4 regions of the Massilia sp. DWR3-1-1 genome follow, and region 1 is predicted to be linked to each of the others. Evidence: predicted binding sites of a transcription regulator. Region 1 holds the regulator's gene; each other region holds the start of a gene.
The links. Region 1 encodes FNR, which switches genes on or off when oxygen is low (the NO sensors DNR and NnrR bind a similar motif). Its sites were predicted from a motif close to TTGATNNNNATCAA; they were not measured.
Positions count from the first base shown of each region.

Region 2: a site for FNR is predicted at 1,229-1,242, ahead of oxc (oxalyl-CoA decarboxylase). Genes of this name have one in related genera too.
Region 3: a site for FNR is predicted at 2,128-2,141, ahead of ACP7EY_RS10465 (OmpW/AlkL family protein). Genes of this name have one in related genera too.
Region 4: a site for FNR is predicted at 1,601-1,614, ahead of ACP7EY_RS18015 (glycine-rich domain-containing protein). Genes of this name have one in related genera too.

Region 1 is NZ_JAFCXL010000013.1:93,914-97,386, forward strand. It holds gene ccoG (cytochrome c oxidase accessory protein CcoG) at 1-1,116, shown strand, start outside; gene ACP7EY_RS15200 (FixH family protein) at 1,154-1,714, shown strand; gene fnr (fumarate/nitrate reduction transcriptional regulator Fnr) at 1,728-2,501, opposite strand; gene ACP7EY_RS15210 (diguanylate cyclase domain-containing protein) at 2,599-3,473, opposite strand, start outside.
Region 2 is NZ_JAFCXL010000021.1:81,659-85,131, reverse strand. It holds gene ACP7EY_RS19770 (2-dehydropantoate 2-reductase) at 1-81, shown strand, start outside; gene ACP7EY_RS19765 (hypothetical protein) at 203-367, opposite strand; gene ACP7EY_RS19760 (Crp/Fnr family transcriptional regulator) at 571-1,179, opposite strand; gene oxc (oxalyl-CoA decarboxylase) at 1,383-3,104, shown strand; gene frc (formyl-CoA transferase) at 3,183-3,473, shown strand, end outside.
Region 3 is NZ_JAFCXL010000008.1:104,629-108,101, forward strand. It holds gene ACP7EY_RS10455 (methyl-accepting chemotaxis protein) at 1-753, opposite strand, end outside; gene ACP7EY_RS10460 (PA4780 family RIO1-like protein kinase) at 1,235-2,077, shown strand; gene ACP7EY_RS10465 (OmpW/AlkL family protein) at 2,207-2,815, shown strand; gene fahA (fumarylacetoacetase) at 2,817-3,473, opposite strand, start outside.
Region 4 is NZ_JAFCXL010000018.1:26,051-29,523, forward strand. It holds gene ACP7EY_RS18005 (hypothetical protein) at 1-155, shown strand, start outside; gene ACP7EY_RS18010 (hypothetical protein) at 175-603, opposite strand; gene ACP7EY_RS18015 (glycine-rich domain-containing protein) at 792-1,409, opposite strand; gene ACP7EY_RS18020 (CHASE domain-containing protein) at 1,704-3,473, opposite strand, start outside.

The DNA.
Region 1 (3,473 bases):
ATCGTCTGCGCCGTCGGCCTGTTCCTCGTCACCGCCGTCGCCGGCCGCGTCTGGTGTGGCTATGCCTGCCCGCAAACGGTGTACAGCTCGATGTTCATGTGGCTCGAGCGGCGCATCGAAGGCCCGCGCAGCACCCGCATCCGGCGCGACCGCCAGCCATGGAGCGTGGCCACGCTGGCCCGCAAGGTGGCCAAGCACGCCGCCTGGCTGCTGGTGGCCGGCTGGACCGGCATCAGCTTTGTCGGCTACTTCACCCCGCTCGACCAGTTGCTGGGCGGCCTGGCCAGCGCGACACTGGGACCCTGGCAGCTGTTCTGGGTGGGGTTTTATACGGCCGCCACCTACGGCAACGCCGGCTGGCTGCGCGAGCAGGTGTGCAAGTACATGTGCCCGTATGCACGCTTTCAAAGCGCCATGTTCGACCGCGATACCCTGATCGTCAGCTATGACGGCCAACGCGGCGAGCCGCGCGGGCCGATCGGCAAGGCCAGCGGCGACTGCATCGATTGCAGCCTGTGCGTGCAGGTGTGCCCGGCCGGCATCGACATCCGCAACGGCCTGCAGTACGAGTGCATCGGCTGCGCCGCCTGCGTCGATGCCTGCAACAGCGTGATGGACCGCATCGAGCGCCCCCGCGGCCTGGTGCGCTACGCCACCGACCGCGGCCTGGCTGCCCGCTGGGACAGCCGGCGCATGGCGGCGCGCGTGCTGCGCCCCCGCGTGCTGGTCTATTGCGGCCTGCTGCTGGCGCTGTGCGCGGCGCTGGCCACGGCGCTGACCGTGCGCACGCCCTTGAAACTCGATGTGCTGCGCGACCGCGGTGGCATGGGGCGGCTGGTCGGTGATGCGCTGGTGGAGAACGTCTACCGCCTGCAGATCATGAACACCGCCGAGCATCGCCACCAGTTCCTCATCGCCGTGCACGGCCTGGACGGCGTCAGCATCGACGGCGACCCGCGCCTGAGCGTGGAGGGCGCCAGCGCCCGCACCGTCGCCGTGCGCGTGCGCGCGCCCCGCGGCGCCGCCGGCTCGCACCCGATCCGCATCGAACTGCGCGCGACCGATGACGCCGCCGTGCAGGTGTCGGAGGCGGCCGTCTTCCTCATGCCGCGCTGAGACGCCGGCACGCACTATTATTTGTCAGGATTTCAATATGCCCACTACCGTTCGCCCATTTGCCGCCGCCGCCAACGACGAGGCGCCCTGGTACCGCCACCGCTGGCCGTGGCTGCTGATGATCGGCCCGGCCTGGGTGCTGGTGGCCGGCGCCGTCATGGGCTACCAGGCGGCCAGCCGGCCCGATGCCATGGTGGTCGACGATTATTATCGCCAGGGCAAGGCGATCAACCAGGATCTGCGGCGTGACCGGGCGGCGGCGGCGCGCGCCGTCGTGGTCGACCTCGAGTATGCGGCCGGCCAGGGCGGCGCCACCTTGCGCGGGGTGATCACGGCCGCCGGCACACCCTTGCCGGGCCTGCTGCACCTGCGGCTGGTCCATCCGACCCTGCCCGAAAAAGATATTGCCCTGACCGTGACGGCCGATGCGGCCGGCGCCTTCGCGGCGCCGCTGGCGCTGCTCGAGGCAACCCGCTGGCAGGTACAGCTCGAGGGCGGCGCGCGCGACTGGCGCTTGGCCCGTCAGTGGAGCCGGCCGGCGGCGTTTCCCCACCTGCGCGTCATCCCGACGCCGGCCGAGGCGGCGCCGCTGGACTGACCGGCCGCCTGGCTCAGGCCAGCGGGCTGCAGGCGGTGGTGCCGGCCGCCATCGCCTTCAGGCGCGCCGGGTCGATCAGGGTGATGCCGCGTTTCTCCACCGCCAGCAAACCCTGTTTTTTGAACCTGGCCAGCAGGCGGCTGATGCTTTCGATGGTCAGGCCCAGGTAATTGCCGATGTCTTCGCGCGACATGCGCAGCTGGAACTGGGTCGATGAATAACCGCGCACGGCATAGCGCGAGGCCAGGTTGACCAGGAACACGGCGAAGCGCTGCTCGGCGCGCATGTTGCCAAGTAACAGCATCACATTTTGCTCACGGGTGATTTCCTGGCTCATCATGCGGTGAAAGTGGCGCAACAGGTTGGGCACGTGGCCGAACAGGCCCTCCAGCGCGGGAAACGGGATTTCACACACTTCGCAGTCTTCCAGCGCCACGGCATCGCACAGGTAGCGCTCGCTGCTGATCGCTTCCATGCCCAGCAGTTCGCCGGCCATCTGAAAGCCTGTGATCTGCTGGTCGCCGGCGGCATCGACATGATAGGTCTTGAAGTGGCCGAAGCGGATCGCATACAAATTGCGAAACGGCTGGCCCATCTGGTACAGGCGCTCGTCGCGCGCCACCCGGCGGCGGCGGCCGATCACCTGGTCGAGGCGTTCCATGTCGCCTTCATCGAGGCCCATGGGCAAACACAGCTGGTGCATGCTGCAGCCGGCGCAACCGGCCTTGATGGCGTGCGTGGTCAGTGCTGGGGCGGCCGGGGCGGCGGGAGTGGCGGAGGGGTTCATGGGGACTCTGCTGGTTGTTGATTCAAAGGCAACGGCGCCCTGCGAAACGAGGAGCGGAGGTGCTCTATTATAAGGAGTGACAGGGCGTAGCGGCGATTTAGTGATTGTCGGCTGGTGCCGCCGCCGTCGCGGTGCCGGCGGTGCCGGCGGTGTCGTTGGGCTGGACGGCATCGGGCCAGCTGCGCACGCAGTTGCGGCCACTGCGTTTGGCGGCATACATGGCGTCGTCCGCCTTGCGTATCAATTGATCGGGCGTGATGCCGTCGCGTGGGAAAATGGCGACACCGACGCTCGCCGACAATTGTACCTGCCGGTTCTCCAGCGCGAACGGCGTGCGCGCCGCCAGCAGCAGGCGACCGATCAGCGAGTCGAGCAGCTTGTCGTCCTGCAGGTCGGGCAGCACGGCGACGAACTCGTCGCCGCCGAAGCGCGCCAGGGTGTCGGACTCGCGCAGGGCTTTTTGCAGGCGCTGTGCCATGGTCACCAGCAGATTGTCGCCGGCGACATGGCCGAAACGGTCGTTGACCTCCTTGAAACCGTCCAGATCGAGAAACGCCAGCGCCACCTGGCGGCCGGCGCCGCGCGCGCGGCCCAGGGCGCGCGTGAGGCGCTGCTGCAACAGCAGACGGTTGGGCAGGCCCGTGAGGGCGTCGAAATTGCTTTGCTGCTCGAGCAGGCGGCGCTCTTCGGTGGCGCTGGTGATGTCGGCGAACACGGCAATGTAGTGATGGGGCTGGCCGGCACTGTCGGGCACCGTGGCAATGGTGATGCGCTCGGCGAAATCGCTGCCATCCTTGCGCCGGTTCCACGCTTCGCCCTGCCAGTGGCCGTCGCGCACGATCGCGTCCCACATGGCGCGATAGAACTGCGGCCCCTGGCGGCCCGATTTGAGCAGGCGCGGGTTGCGGCCTACCACTTCATCGGCGCGGTAACCGGTGATGGTGGTAAACGCCTGGTTGACGGCCAGAATAT
Region 2 (3,473 bases), on a different contig from region 1:
TACGCGCTGGTCAAGATGCTCGAGCGCACCATGCACGAAGAGCATGGCGGGGTCCGCATGCAGAGGCTGGTCGCGGCGTAAGCAGCAGCATTCCCGGCGACGTAGCGCAATAAAAAACGCCCCGCAAGCGGACAGCTTGCGGGGCGTTTTTTTGCATCGTCCTTGATGCTGCGGTCGCAGCATCAAGGACGATTATTTTCAATTACAGGCCGTAGTGGTAGGCGGCATCGGACTTGTCGCCGGCGGTGTCGGCATCGAGTTCTTCGCGCAGGCGGGTCATGAACAGCAGGTCGATGATCGAGGCGAACGAGAACGACGGTGCTGGGTAGGTCGAGCCGGCTGGTGCAGTGTTGGTGATGCTGGACATGTGAAACTCCTGAAGGTTGGTTGGATTCGATGGAGTCAATTATAAACATGTCTGCCGCACCGCACCAATTTCATCTCCTGATATGCGATATAGCGAAAACTGATAGTGCCTATGAGGATTATATCGGGCGCCTTGCTGTCAGCGGCGCCGCCAGTGCAGCCGGCGATGCGGCCCGGGCAGTGTCCCGCCGCAGGCCGGTGTCGCTAGATTTTTCCCTGGTTTTTCAGGCGGCTGAGCGTCTCGGGCGACAGGTTCAGATACGAGGCCAGCTCCTTCTTCGGCAGCCGTTCGAACAGCTCGGGATGCTTGCGCATGAAGCGGTGCACGCGCCCTGGCGCGTCGAGCAGGTGCAAGGTGATGGTGTGGGCCATGATGGCGCTCATCAAGTTCATCACTTCGTATTCGAACGCTTGCTTGACGGCGCTGTGGCTTTCGAGAAATGCCACCCACTGCGACAGCGGCATGCGCGCCACCCGCGCCTTGGTGACGCACACGATGCTGTAGGGCGTGGGCGTGTGCAGGCGCCAGGCCGCGTAACTGGTTTCGATGTCGCGCTCGGCGGGAAAACGCAGGATCATTTCCTTCGCTTCCTGGTTCGTCACAACCCGCTTGAGAATGCCGTCGAGCACGAAATACTGCTCCATGTCGTGCACGCCCTGGTTGAGCAGCATGTCGCCTTTCTGGTGATTTTCCACCGTCAGGAAAGGCTCGAGCGCTTCCATTTCGCTATCGCGCAATTCTTTGAGAACCACGTTCTGTTTCAGCTGGACCCGAATAATGTTTCGGTCTGGATGGTTCGCTACCAATGTCATGAGAGCTTCACTACCTTATTTGACAAGAGCCGACATCATGCGGCGAAAATTGACCTCGGTCAATGAGAGATATGGAGCCGGCTCGCTATGATGGCCGCTATTAAAAGACGGGCTGCCTGACGACTTTCACAGCAAACAGATCAAACTGTGTTGACGATTGACATGCGGCGCCTTTGACGAATCACAAGGAGGAGACATCCATCATGACAGACAGTACCCAAGCACCAGCAATGACCGACGGCTTCCATCTGGTCATCGATGCCCTCAAACATAACGACATCGACACGATTTTCGGTCTCGTCGGCATTCCGATTACCGATCTGGCCCGTCTGGCACAGGCCGAAGGCATGCGTTTCATCGGCTTTCGCCACGAGCAGCATGCGGGCAACGCCGCCGCCATTGCCGGCTACATCACGCAAAAGCCCGGCATCTGCCTGACCGTGTCGGCGCCTGGCTTTCTCAACGGCCTGACCGCTCTGGCCAACGCCACCACCAACTGCTTCCCGATGATCCTGATCTCCGGTTCGTCCGAGCGCGAAATCGTCGACCTGCAACAGGGCGATTACGAGGAAATGGACCAGCTGAACGCTGCCAAGCCCTACGCCAAGGCATCGTACCGCATCAACAAGGCTGAAGACATCGGCATCGGCATCGCCCGCGCCATCCGCGCCGCCGTGTCCGGCCGTCCGGGCGGGGTCTACCTCGACCTGCCAGCCCAGCTGCTGGCGCAGTCGCTCGACGCCGAGCACGGCAAGCGCTCGCTGGTGAAAGTGGTCGATCCGGTGCCACGCCAGATTCCCGCCCCCGATTCGATCCAGCGCGCCCTCGACTTGCTCAAAGGCGCCAAGAAGCCGCTGATCCTGCTGGGCAAGGGCGCCGCTTACGCGCAAGCCGATGCCGACATCCGCGCCTTCGTGGAAAACTCGGGCATTCCTTACCTGCCGATGTCGATGGCCAAGGGCCTGTTGCCGGACAACCACGAACAATCGGCCTCGGCCGCTCGTTCCTTCGTGCTGGCCGAAGCCGACGTCGTCGTGCTGATCGGTGCCCGCCTGAACTGGCTGCTCTCGCATGGCAAAGGCAAGACCTGGGGCGCCGTGCCGAAGAAATTCATCCAGATCGACATCTCGCCCACCGAAATCGACAGCAACGTGGCGATCGCCGCCCCGCTGATCGGCGACATCGGTTCGTGCGTTGCCGCGCTGATCAAGGGCATCGCCGACAACGGTCATGCCAAGCCCGATACGGCCTGGACGAGCGCGATTGCCGAACGCAAGGACAAGAACCTGAGCAAGATGGCGGCTACGCTGGCCTTGAACCCGTCGCCGATGAATTTCCACAGCGCCCTGCGCTCGATCCGCGACATCCTCAAGACCCGTCCCGACATCAACGTCGTCAACGAAGGCGCCAACACGCTCGACTACGCCCGTTCGATCATCGACATGTACGAGCCGCGCAAGCGTTTCGATTCCGGCACCTGGGGCATCATGGGCATCGGCATGGGCTACGCCATCGGCGCGGCCGTCATCACCGGCAAGCCCGTGGTGGCCATCGAGGGCGACAGCGCCTTCGGTTTCTCGGGCATGGAACTGGAAACGATCTGCCGCTACGACCTGCCGGTGGTGACGATTATTTTCAATAACAACGGCGTCTACAAGGGCACCGATCCCAACCTGAACCCGAACGTGCCGAACGACGTGCCAGTGACTTCCTTCGTCAAGGGCGCCCGCTACGACAAGATGATCGAAGCGTTTGGCGGCATCGGCTACAACGTGACGACGCCGGAAGAAATGACGGCCGCCCTGACCGAAGCGATCGCCTCGGGCAAACCATCGCTGATCAACGCGGTCATCGATCCGAACGCGGGCACCGAAAGCGGTCGCCTGACCAACCTCAATCCACAAAGCGCCGCCAGCAAAAAATAAGCAATCTCGTCAGACCAGCCGGCGTCCACAAGGCGCCGGCGACCCGCACGACATCACGCATACACCAAGGAGACACACATGAGCGATAACATCAGCAACAAGCCCTTAGAAGGCATCAAGATCATCGACTTCACCCACGTGCAAGCGGGCCCTGCCTGCACCCAGCTGCTGGCCTGGTTCGGCGCCGACGTCATCAAGGTCGAGCGTCCCGGTTCGGGCGACGTCACCCGCTCGCAGCTGCGCGACATTCCCGGTGTCGATGCGCTGTATTTCACTATGCTCAACAGCAACAAGAAATCGCTGACCCTGGACACCAAGACCGCTGCCGGCAAGGAAATCTTGACCAAGCTGATCAAGGAATCGGACGTG
Region 3 (3,473 bases), on a different contig from region 1:
CGCCATCAGCATTCCCGTTTCATCGGTCGACTTGACCTCGATGTGGCTCGTCAGGTCGCCCGCCGCCACCGTTCTGGCCACGTCGAGGGCGCGCACCAGTGGCGCCGAGACGAGGCGGGCGATCCACACGGCCATGACCAGGCCCAGCACCAGCGCCACGCCGATGCCGGCAAAAATCGCAGCGCGGGCGGTGCCATAGACCTGCGCCGCGTGTTCGCCGGCCGTCTTGCCACCCTTGTCATTCAGCTCGACCAGCTTGAGCAAGTCGGCGCTGGCGGTGTCGAACAGGGTCTGCGAGGCACCGTTGAGCAAGACCATCGCTTCGGTGCTCTTGCTGCTGCTTGACAGTTCCAGCAGTTTTTTGCTTTCGACAAGGTAGGCGTTCCACGATGCGCTGAAGGTATCGAACAGCTTTTTCTCTTCGGGCGAGGCAATCAGCTTGATGTAGGCGGTGCGCCTGGCGTCGATGGCGGCGCCGAGCGTGGCGATTTTCTTGTCGATCACGGGAATCGCGGCAGCGTCAAAGGACGAGACGTGCTGCAGTTCGAGAATGCGGAAGTTGGAGGTGTCGGTATTGATGGCGGACGAGAGGATCGCCGACGGCATCGAGTTATTGACCACATCCTCGGTCGATGCATTGACCGCGCGCAGCTGGACAATGGCAAACAGCCCCAGTGCCGCCGTCATCGCCAGGATCAGCGATGAGTTCAGGATGAGTTTCCTGGAAATTTTGAGGTTAAGAAACCATTGCATGGTAAGAAGGACTCCTGGGGAATGGCGCACCGCCGCGGCTGGCTGGCTGGTGCTGCAGGTGAAAAAATCGGCGCTGGCGTGGCCGAACGGGAGGTCGCGGGAGTGGGGCGACCGGGGATTGAACTGGCCAAAGGAAAGCTCGCGCCCAAGGCGGGCCTTGTTTAAACATGCTTGTATTGTTCTCCTGCAGAAACTATTGTCTAGCACCAACTACACAAGGTCAACTAAGTTCGTCGCCCCGTAACAATGTTCCGGCCCTCGACAGCGCAAAGCGTTGTTATCCGGTGCGCTGTGCCAGGCGGTGGCGGCGCCCGCCGCCCGCTTGGGGATTGCCCCGTTGCGCGCCGCCCCTGCCGGCAGGGTAAAATGCCGCACCATTTTGCCCATCGCGCCGTGTCGACTCCCGTGACATGCGCGCCCCGATCCCACTTGAACAAGGCGCAGTCCGGCGGCTATCCACGCGCGTCGCTGCCAGCATTCCATGAAACCTCCGAAACGCCTGGTCCCCCTGATCGACGAAGGCCTGATCGATGAAGTATCGCGCCAGCTCATGAGCGGCAAGGAAGCGATTGTCTACGTGGTGCGCTGCGGCGACGAGGTGCGCTGCGCCAAGGTCTACAAGGAGGCCAACCAGCGCAGCTTTCACCAGGCGGTGGCCTACCAGGAAGGCCGCCGCGTCAAGAACAGCCGGCAGGCGCGGGCGATGGAAAAGGGCAGCCGTTACGGCCGCAAGATGGCCGAGGAGGTGTGGCAGAACGCCGAGGTCGACGCCCTGTACCGCCTGGCCGCCGCCGGCGTGCGCGTGCCCACGCCGTATGTCTGCTTCGAAGGCGTGCTGCTGATGGAACTGATCGTCGACGCCGACGGCAATGCCGCCCCGCGCCTGAACGACGTGCCGCTGACCGAAGCGCTGGCGCTGACGTACCACGCCGCGCTGCTGCGCCAGGTGGTGCTGATGCTGTGCGCCGGCGTGATCCACGGCGATCTGTCCGAGTACAACATCCTGGTCGACGCCGACGGCCCCGTGATCATCGACCTGCCGCAGGCGATCGACGCGGCCGGCAGCTCGGTGGCGGGGGCGATGCTCGAGCGCGACGTGAACAATCTCGCCAGTTTCTTCGGCGTGGCCGCGCCCCAGTTGCTGGGCACCCGCTACGGCCTGGAAATCTGGAATCTGTACGAAGCGGGCCTGCTCACCCCCGAGGTGGCGCTGACGGGCATTGTCGCCGTGCCCGAGACGCCCGCCGATGTGGGCGCGGTGATGCGCGAAATTGCGCTGGCGCGCGAGGAAGAGGCGGAACAGACAAGCTACCAGGGCAGCTGAGCGCGCGTGATCGCACTGTTTTGCGGCCAAACCTGCCAGCTGTGTCAGTTTTGATTCACATCAACGATTTGTGAATGGGAAATCAATAAGCTTGCCTTCGATGACAACAACACCAAGAAAGGCAACACCATGAACAAATCCACCCTGACCCTGATGATCTCTGCCCTGTGCCTGTGCGGCACCGCCATGGCGCAGGAATCGCCATGGCTGGTGCGCGTGCGCGCCCTGCACCTGGCGCCGGCCGACAAGTCCGATCCGGTCGGCGGCGTTGGCGCCAGCGACCGCCTGCACGTGAGCGAGAAGTGGATTCCCGATGTCGACGTGTCCTATTTCTTTACGCCGAACTGGGCCGCCGAACTGGTGCTGACCTACCCGCAAAAGCATACCGTCACGCTCGACGGCGCATCGATCGGCACCTTCAAGCACCTGCCACCGACGCTGACGGCGCAGTACCACTTCCTGCCAGGCGCGACCATCAATCCCTACCTGGGCGTGGGCGTGAACTACACCTTGATTTCGAAGGTCAATCTGTTGAACGGCGCCGCCGGCCTCGAGCACGACAGTTTCGGCCTGGCCCTGCAGGCGGGCGCCGACTATCGCATCGACGACCGCTGGAGCATCAACTTCGACGTGAAAAAAGTGCAGATCCGCAGCGACGTGAACATCGCCGGCGCCCGCGCCAGCCGCGTCAAGGTCGATCCGCTGATGCTGGGCGTGGGTGTCGGTTACCGCTTCTAAATCAAGTACCGGCCCCAAGTGCCGGCAGCACGGTACCGCGCACTTCGCCAAAGCCGATGCGCGGGCGGCCGGGCGCCTCGGCCCAGCCGCGCATGACGACGCTGTCGCCGTCTTCCAGGAAGGTGCGCGTTTCGCCGGCGACGCGGATTGTCTGCTTGCCGCCGGCCGTCAGTTCCAGCAGCGAGCCCGCTTCGGCCGCGGTCGGCCCCGACTGGGTGCCCGATCCCAGCAAGTCACCTGCCTGCAGGTTGCAGCCATTGACCGTGTGATGCGCCACCAGTTGCGACACGGTCCAGTACGAATGCCGGAAGTTCGACAGCGACACCCGCGCAGGCGGCGTGCCGGCGCCGCGCATGGCGGCCGTTTCGATCGCCACTTCCAGCGTGATGTCGAAGGCGCCGGCACTGCGCACTTGCGGCGCGTCCAGGTAGGGCAGCGGCTGCGGATCGGCGCCGTCGCGCGTCCAGGCGGCGCGGTAGGGCGCCAGCGCTTCGAGCGTCACCACCCACGGTGAAATCGTCGAGGCAAAATTCTTCGACAGGAAAGGCCCCAGCGGCTGGTATTCCCACGCCTGCAGGTCGCGCGCCGACCAGTCGTTGAGCAGGCACAGGCCGAACACCGCCTGCTCGGCCTGGCCGATGTCGATCGGCTCGCCCGG
Region 4 (3,473 bases), on a different contig from region 1:
TGCTCGAAGTGGCCCCGCCCGTCATCAGCAAGATCCGTCACCGGACCCTGCCCATCGGCGCCACCATCTTGCTGCGCATGCATGAAGCGAGCGCCATCAGCATCCGCGAACTGCGGGCCCTGATGGCCAGTCCGCCGGAGCCGTCGGCGGCGTAAGGCGGGCAGCGCGGGGCGCTCAGCAAAGCGGCGCGCTGAGCGCCACGCGCGCGCAATAACTGGCCGGTCGCGTCAGGGCGCAGTAGCTGGCCGGCCGCGTCAGTGCGCAGTAGCTGGCGCGCGCCGCATCGTCGTCATCCTCATCGAACTCGACGTCGGGCCCGTGGTGCAGGAAATAGCCGAAGGTGTCGGCGCAGTCGCGCGCGTACTTGACGGTGTCGAGGATGTGGCAGTGCCAGAACGCGTCGACGTCGGGTGCCGGCGAGGGCGTGGCGCCAGGGTTGTCCCTGGCGAACAGCAAAAATTCGCGGTACGCCATTTCGGCGGCCACGCTGCGCGCTTCTGTCCAGCCCAGCCCTGCGCGCGGGTGCATCAGGCGCGTACGAACGGTTGACAGGTCAAGCGCTGCAAGCGGTGCAATCAGTACACGGGCGCGTTTCACATTCATGGTGACTCCTCGGTCGTCGGGATGGATAAAAGGGCGGTCGCCGCCTGATGGCAGCAATCCGTCAGCCGCTTGCGCAATCTTCAATTGTTTGCTTGCAAAGACTGACGGAAATCAAACTATCCACTCCCTAGCCTGTGAGACATTGATCTTTATCAATGGTCTCAGGAATCGTGCCCGCCTTGCCCCGATCAGGCGGCCAGCAGCGTGGCGCTGTTCGCCGCCGAGCACCAGGCGCTCGTTTGCGCGCTGGCGCCAAGCGAGCACCACGCCGTGCCCAGGCCTTTGGCGGTGGCGGAGCACCATGCCGTGCCGCTTGCTTCTGCCCCTGTGCGCGCGGTCCCCGCCTTGTCGTCGAGCGAGCACCAAGCCGTCTGCCGGGCGCTGGCGCCGTCGTTGAGCGAGCACCAGGCGGTGGCGTGCGCGCCGCTCAGGCAGGCTTCGCCGAAGGTGGCCCGGTACAGCGCATGCATGCGCGCGCCAAACGCGGGGTGGTCGGCGGCGTCGTCCTCGCCCAGTCCCACGTAGGGATGGTGGTGCAGGAAGTAGCCGAAGGCCTGCTGGCAATCGGCCGCATATTTGCGGGTGTCGAGGATGTGGTAGTGCCAGAAGGTGTCGACGTCCACCAGCGGGGCGATAGGCTCTTGCGGGTACATGTGCATCATGCACAGGAAGCGGCGGTATTCCACTTCGATGGCATCGGCGTGCGCGGCCGTCCAGCCCTCGCCGGATTGCTGGTGCATCAGCTTGACCTTGATCGCATCCAGGTCGAGTTTGGCGATGTCGTGCATTGCATTGATCGAGTTCATGGCGTCATCCTTGGTGTCGGAAGGTAGATCATTGTGTAGGCGGATACTGGCCCGTTGCGGCATCGTGACGTACATTTCCTGAGGAGAAATCCGATCGTCCTGCCAGCTAAAGTCCGCCCTCGTGGGCACTGCCGCACCGTGCTCGGTGTCAAACAGTCCGCTCATTGTTGCTGACTGGAAGCGGGTTTAACTTGACATTGATCAACGGTTTTTCGACTGTATTCCGAACGCGACGGATTGGTCCTAAGGCGTTTTTCCGCTTGCACTACAGCGAAATGTCGCCTACGGCCTCGCTCACGCGAGGGTGGCGCTCGCTTGCCGCGCGGCGGTGCCCGCGGGCCAGGGCGCCCGCGCCGGGTCGGCGTCGACCGGCATGGCGATGTGGATGGTGGTGCCGCCGCCGGGGCTGCTGACCAGGCTGAATTCGCCATTGAGGATGTTCATCCGCTCTTCGATGCCGACCAGGCCGAACGAGCCCGCCTTGTGGCGCCCGCTGTGGCGCACGCCCACGCCGTTGTCGCTCACCGTCATCGAAATGGCGCCATGGGCCACGCTCAACTCGACCTTCACCCGGGTCGCCTTGGCATGCCGTGAAATATTGCTCAGCGATTCTTGCAAGATGCGGAACAGGGCCGTGGCGCACTCGTCGCTGACAGCGATTTCCTCATCGTTTTCGATCAGCTGGCAGTCGATGCCGGTGCGGCGCCGAAATTCGCTGATTTGCCAGTCGACGGCGGCATTGACGCCCAGGTCGAGCACGTTCGGGCGCAGGTCATTGATGATCTGGCGCACGCTCTTGATGGTGGCGTCGATCTGGCGCAAGGTCGCCAGCGCCCGTTCATGCAGGCGCGGCTGGCGCGCGCTGGTGCGCTGCGACAGCATGTCCGCCTCGATGCGCAGGGCCAGCAGGTTTTGCCCCAGGTCGTCGTGGATCTCGCGGGCGATCCGTTTGCGCTCGTCTTCGCGAATATTGTTGACGTGGGCCGCCAGGCGACGCAGGTTTTCGTTTGACCACTGCAACTTCGCTTCGCTGGCGCGCAGTTCCTGGGTCATCGTCTGGGCCAGGTCGACGGCGTGCCGGCGCGACGAGGAAATGATCTGGAACAAGGTGGTCAGCAGGCCGCAGCTGACCGCGCCCAGCAGCATGGCCGCCCACGGCAGCAAGGTGTCGAAGTTGCTGTACAGGTAGCTGCGCTGGACGGAAAAATCGGCGAGCCAGCGCCGCTTGCCGAAATTCATTTCCAGCCTTTCCGTGAAATCGTCCTTGCCCGCCGCCGGCGGGCGCACGGCCACGCCGGGCCGGGCCGCGCTGTCGAACAGCAGGCGCGACTTGCCATCGCTGTCGCGGCTGCCGCGGTCATTGGTGACGTCGGTGATGATCATGCGCACTGCGCGCGCGGGCAACTGGTCAAGCACGCCCACTACCAGCTTGTTGACGGAAAAGCCGATTCCGACCGAGCCCAGGTAATAGGCGCGCCGGCTGGCCACGCTGGTGTCGGGCATGTCGCTGCGGTAGATCGGCAGGCGCATCGCCAGGCCCACCTTGAACACGCCCGACAGGGGGGCGATCGGCACCCCCGAGGCCGACAATTGGCCCGTGTCGCGCGCCACTTCCAGCGCGGCCGCATTGCCGCGCGCCGAGATGTCCCAGCCGAAGCGCTGCGCCCAGGCGGAAATCGGTTCGATGTAGGTCAGCACCGTGTAGTAGGGCCGGTTTCCGGGCGGGGTGATGGCGAAGGCCGGATAGCCGGAAGCGAACTCGGTCACGTCCTCGTTCATCTGGCGTTCGAAGCGGGCGCGCTCGGCGCCGTCGACGTAGCGGGCAAAGTTGATCGTTTCGACGCCGGGAAACTCGCGCTCGAGCGCGAGGCCCTCCACGTAGCGATGAAACTGTTCGCGCGTGAGCCCCTTCGAGGTGGCAAACAGGCTGGCGCTGCCGCGCAGCACGTCCGTATAGCTCTTGATGCGCCCGTCGACGGTCAGCTTGACACTGCGCGCCATGTTGGTGAAGCGCCGGCTGGCATCGCGTTCGATGATGCCGGCGGTGATCGTGTAGAACGCCGC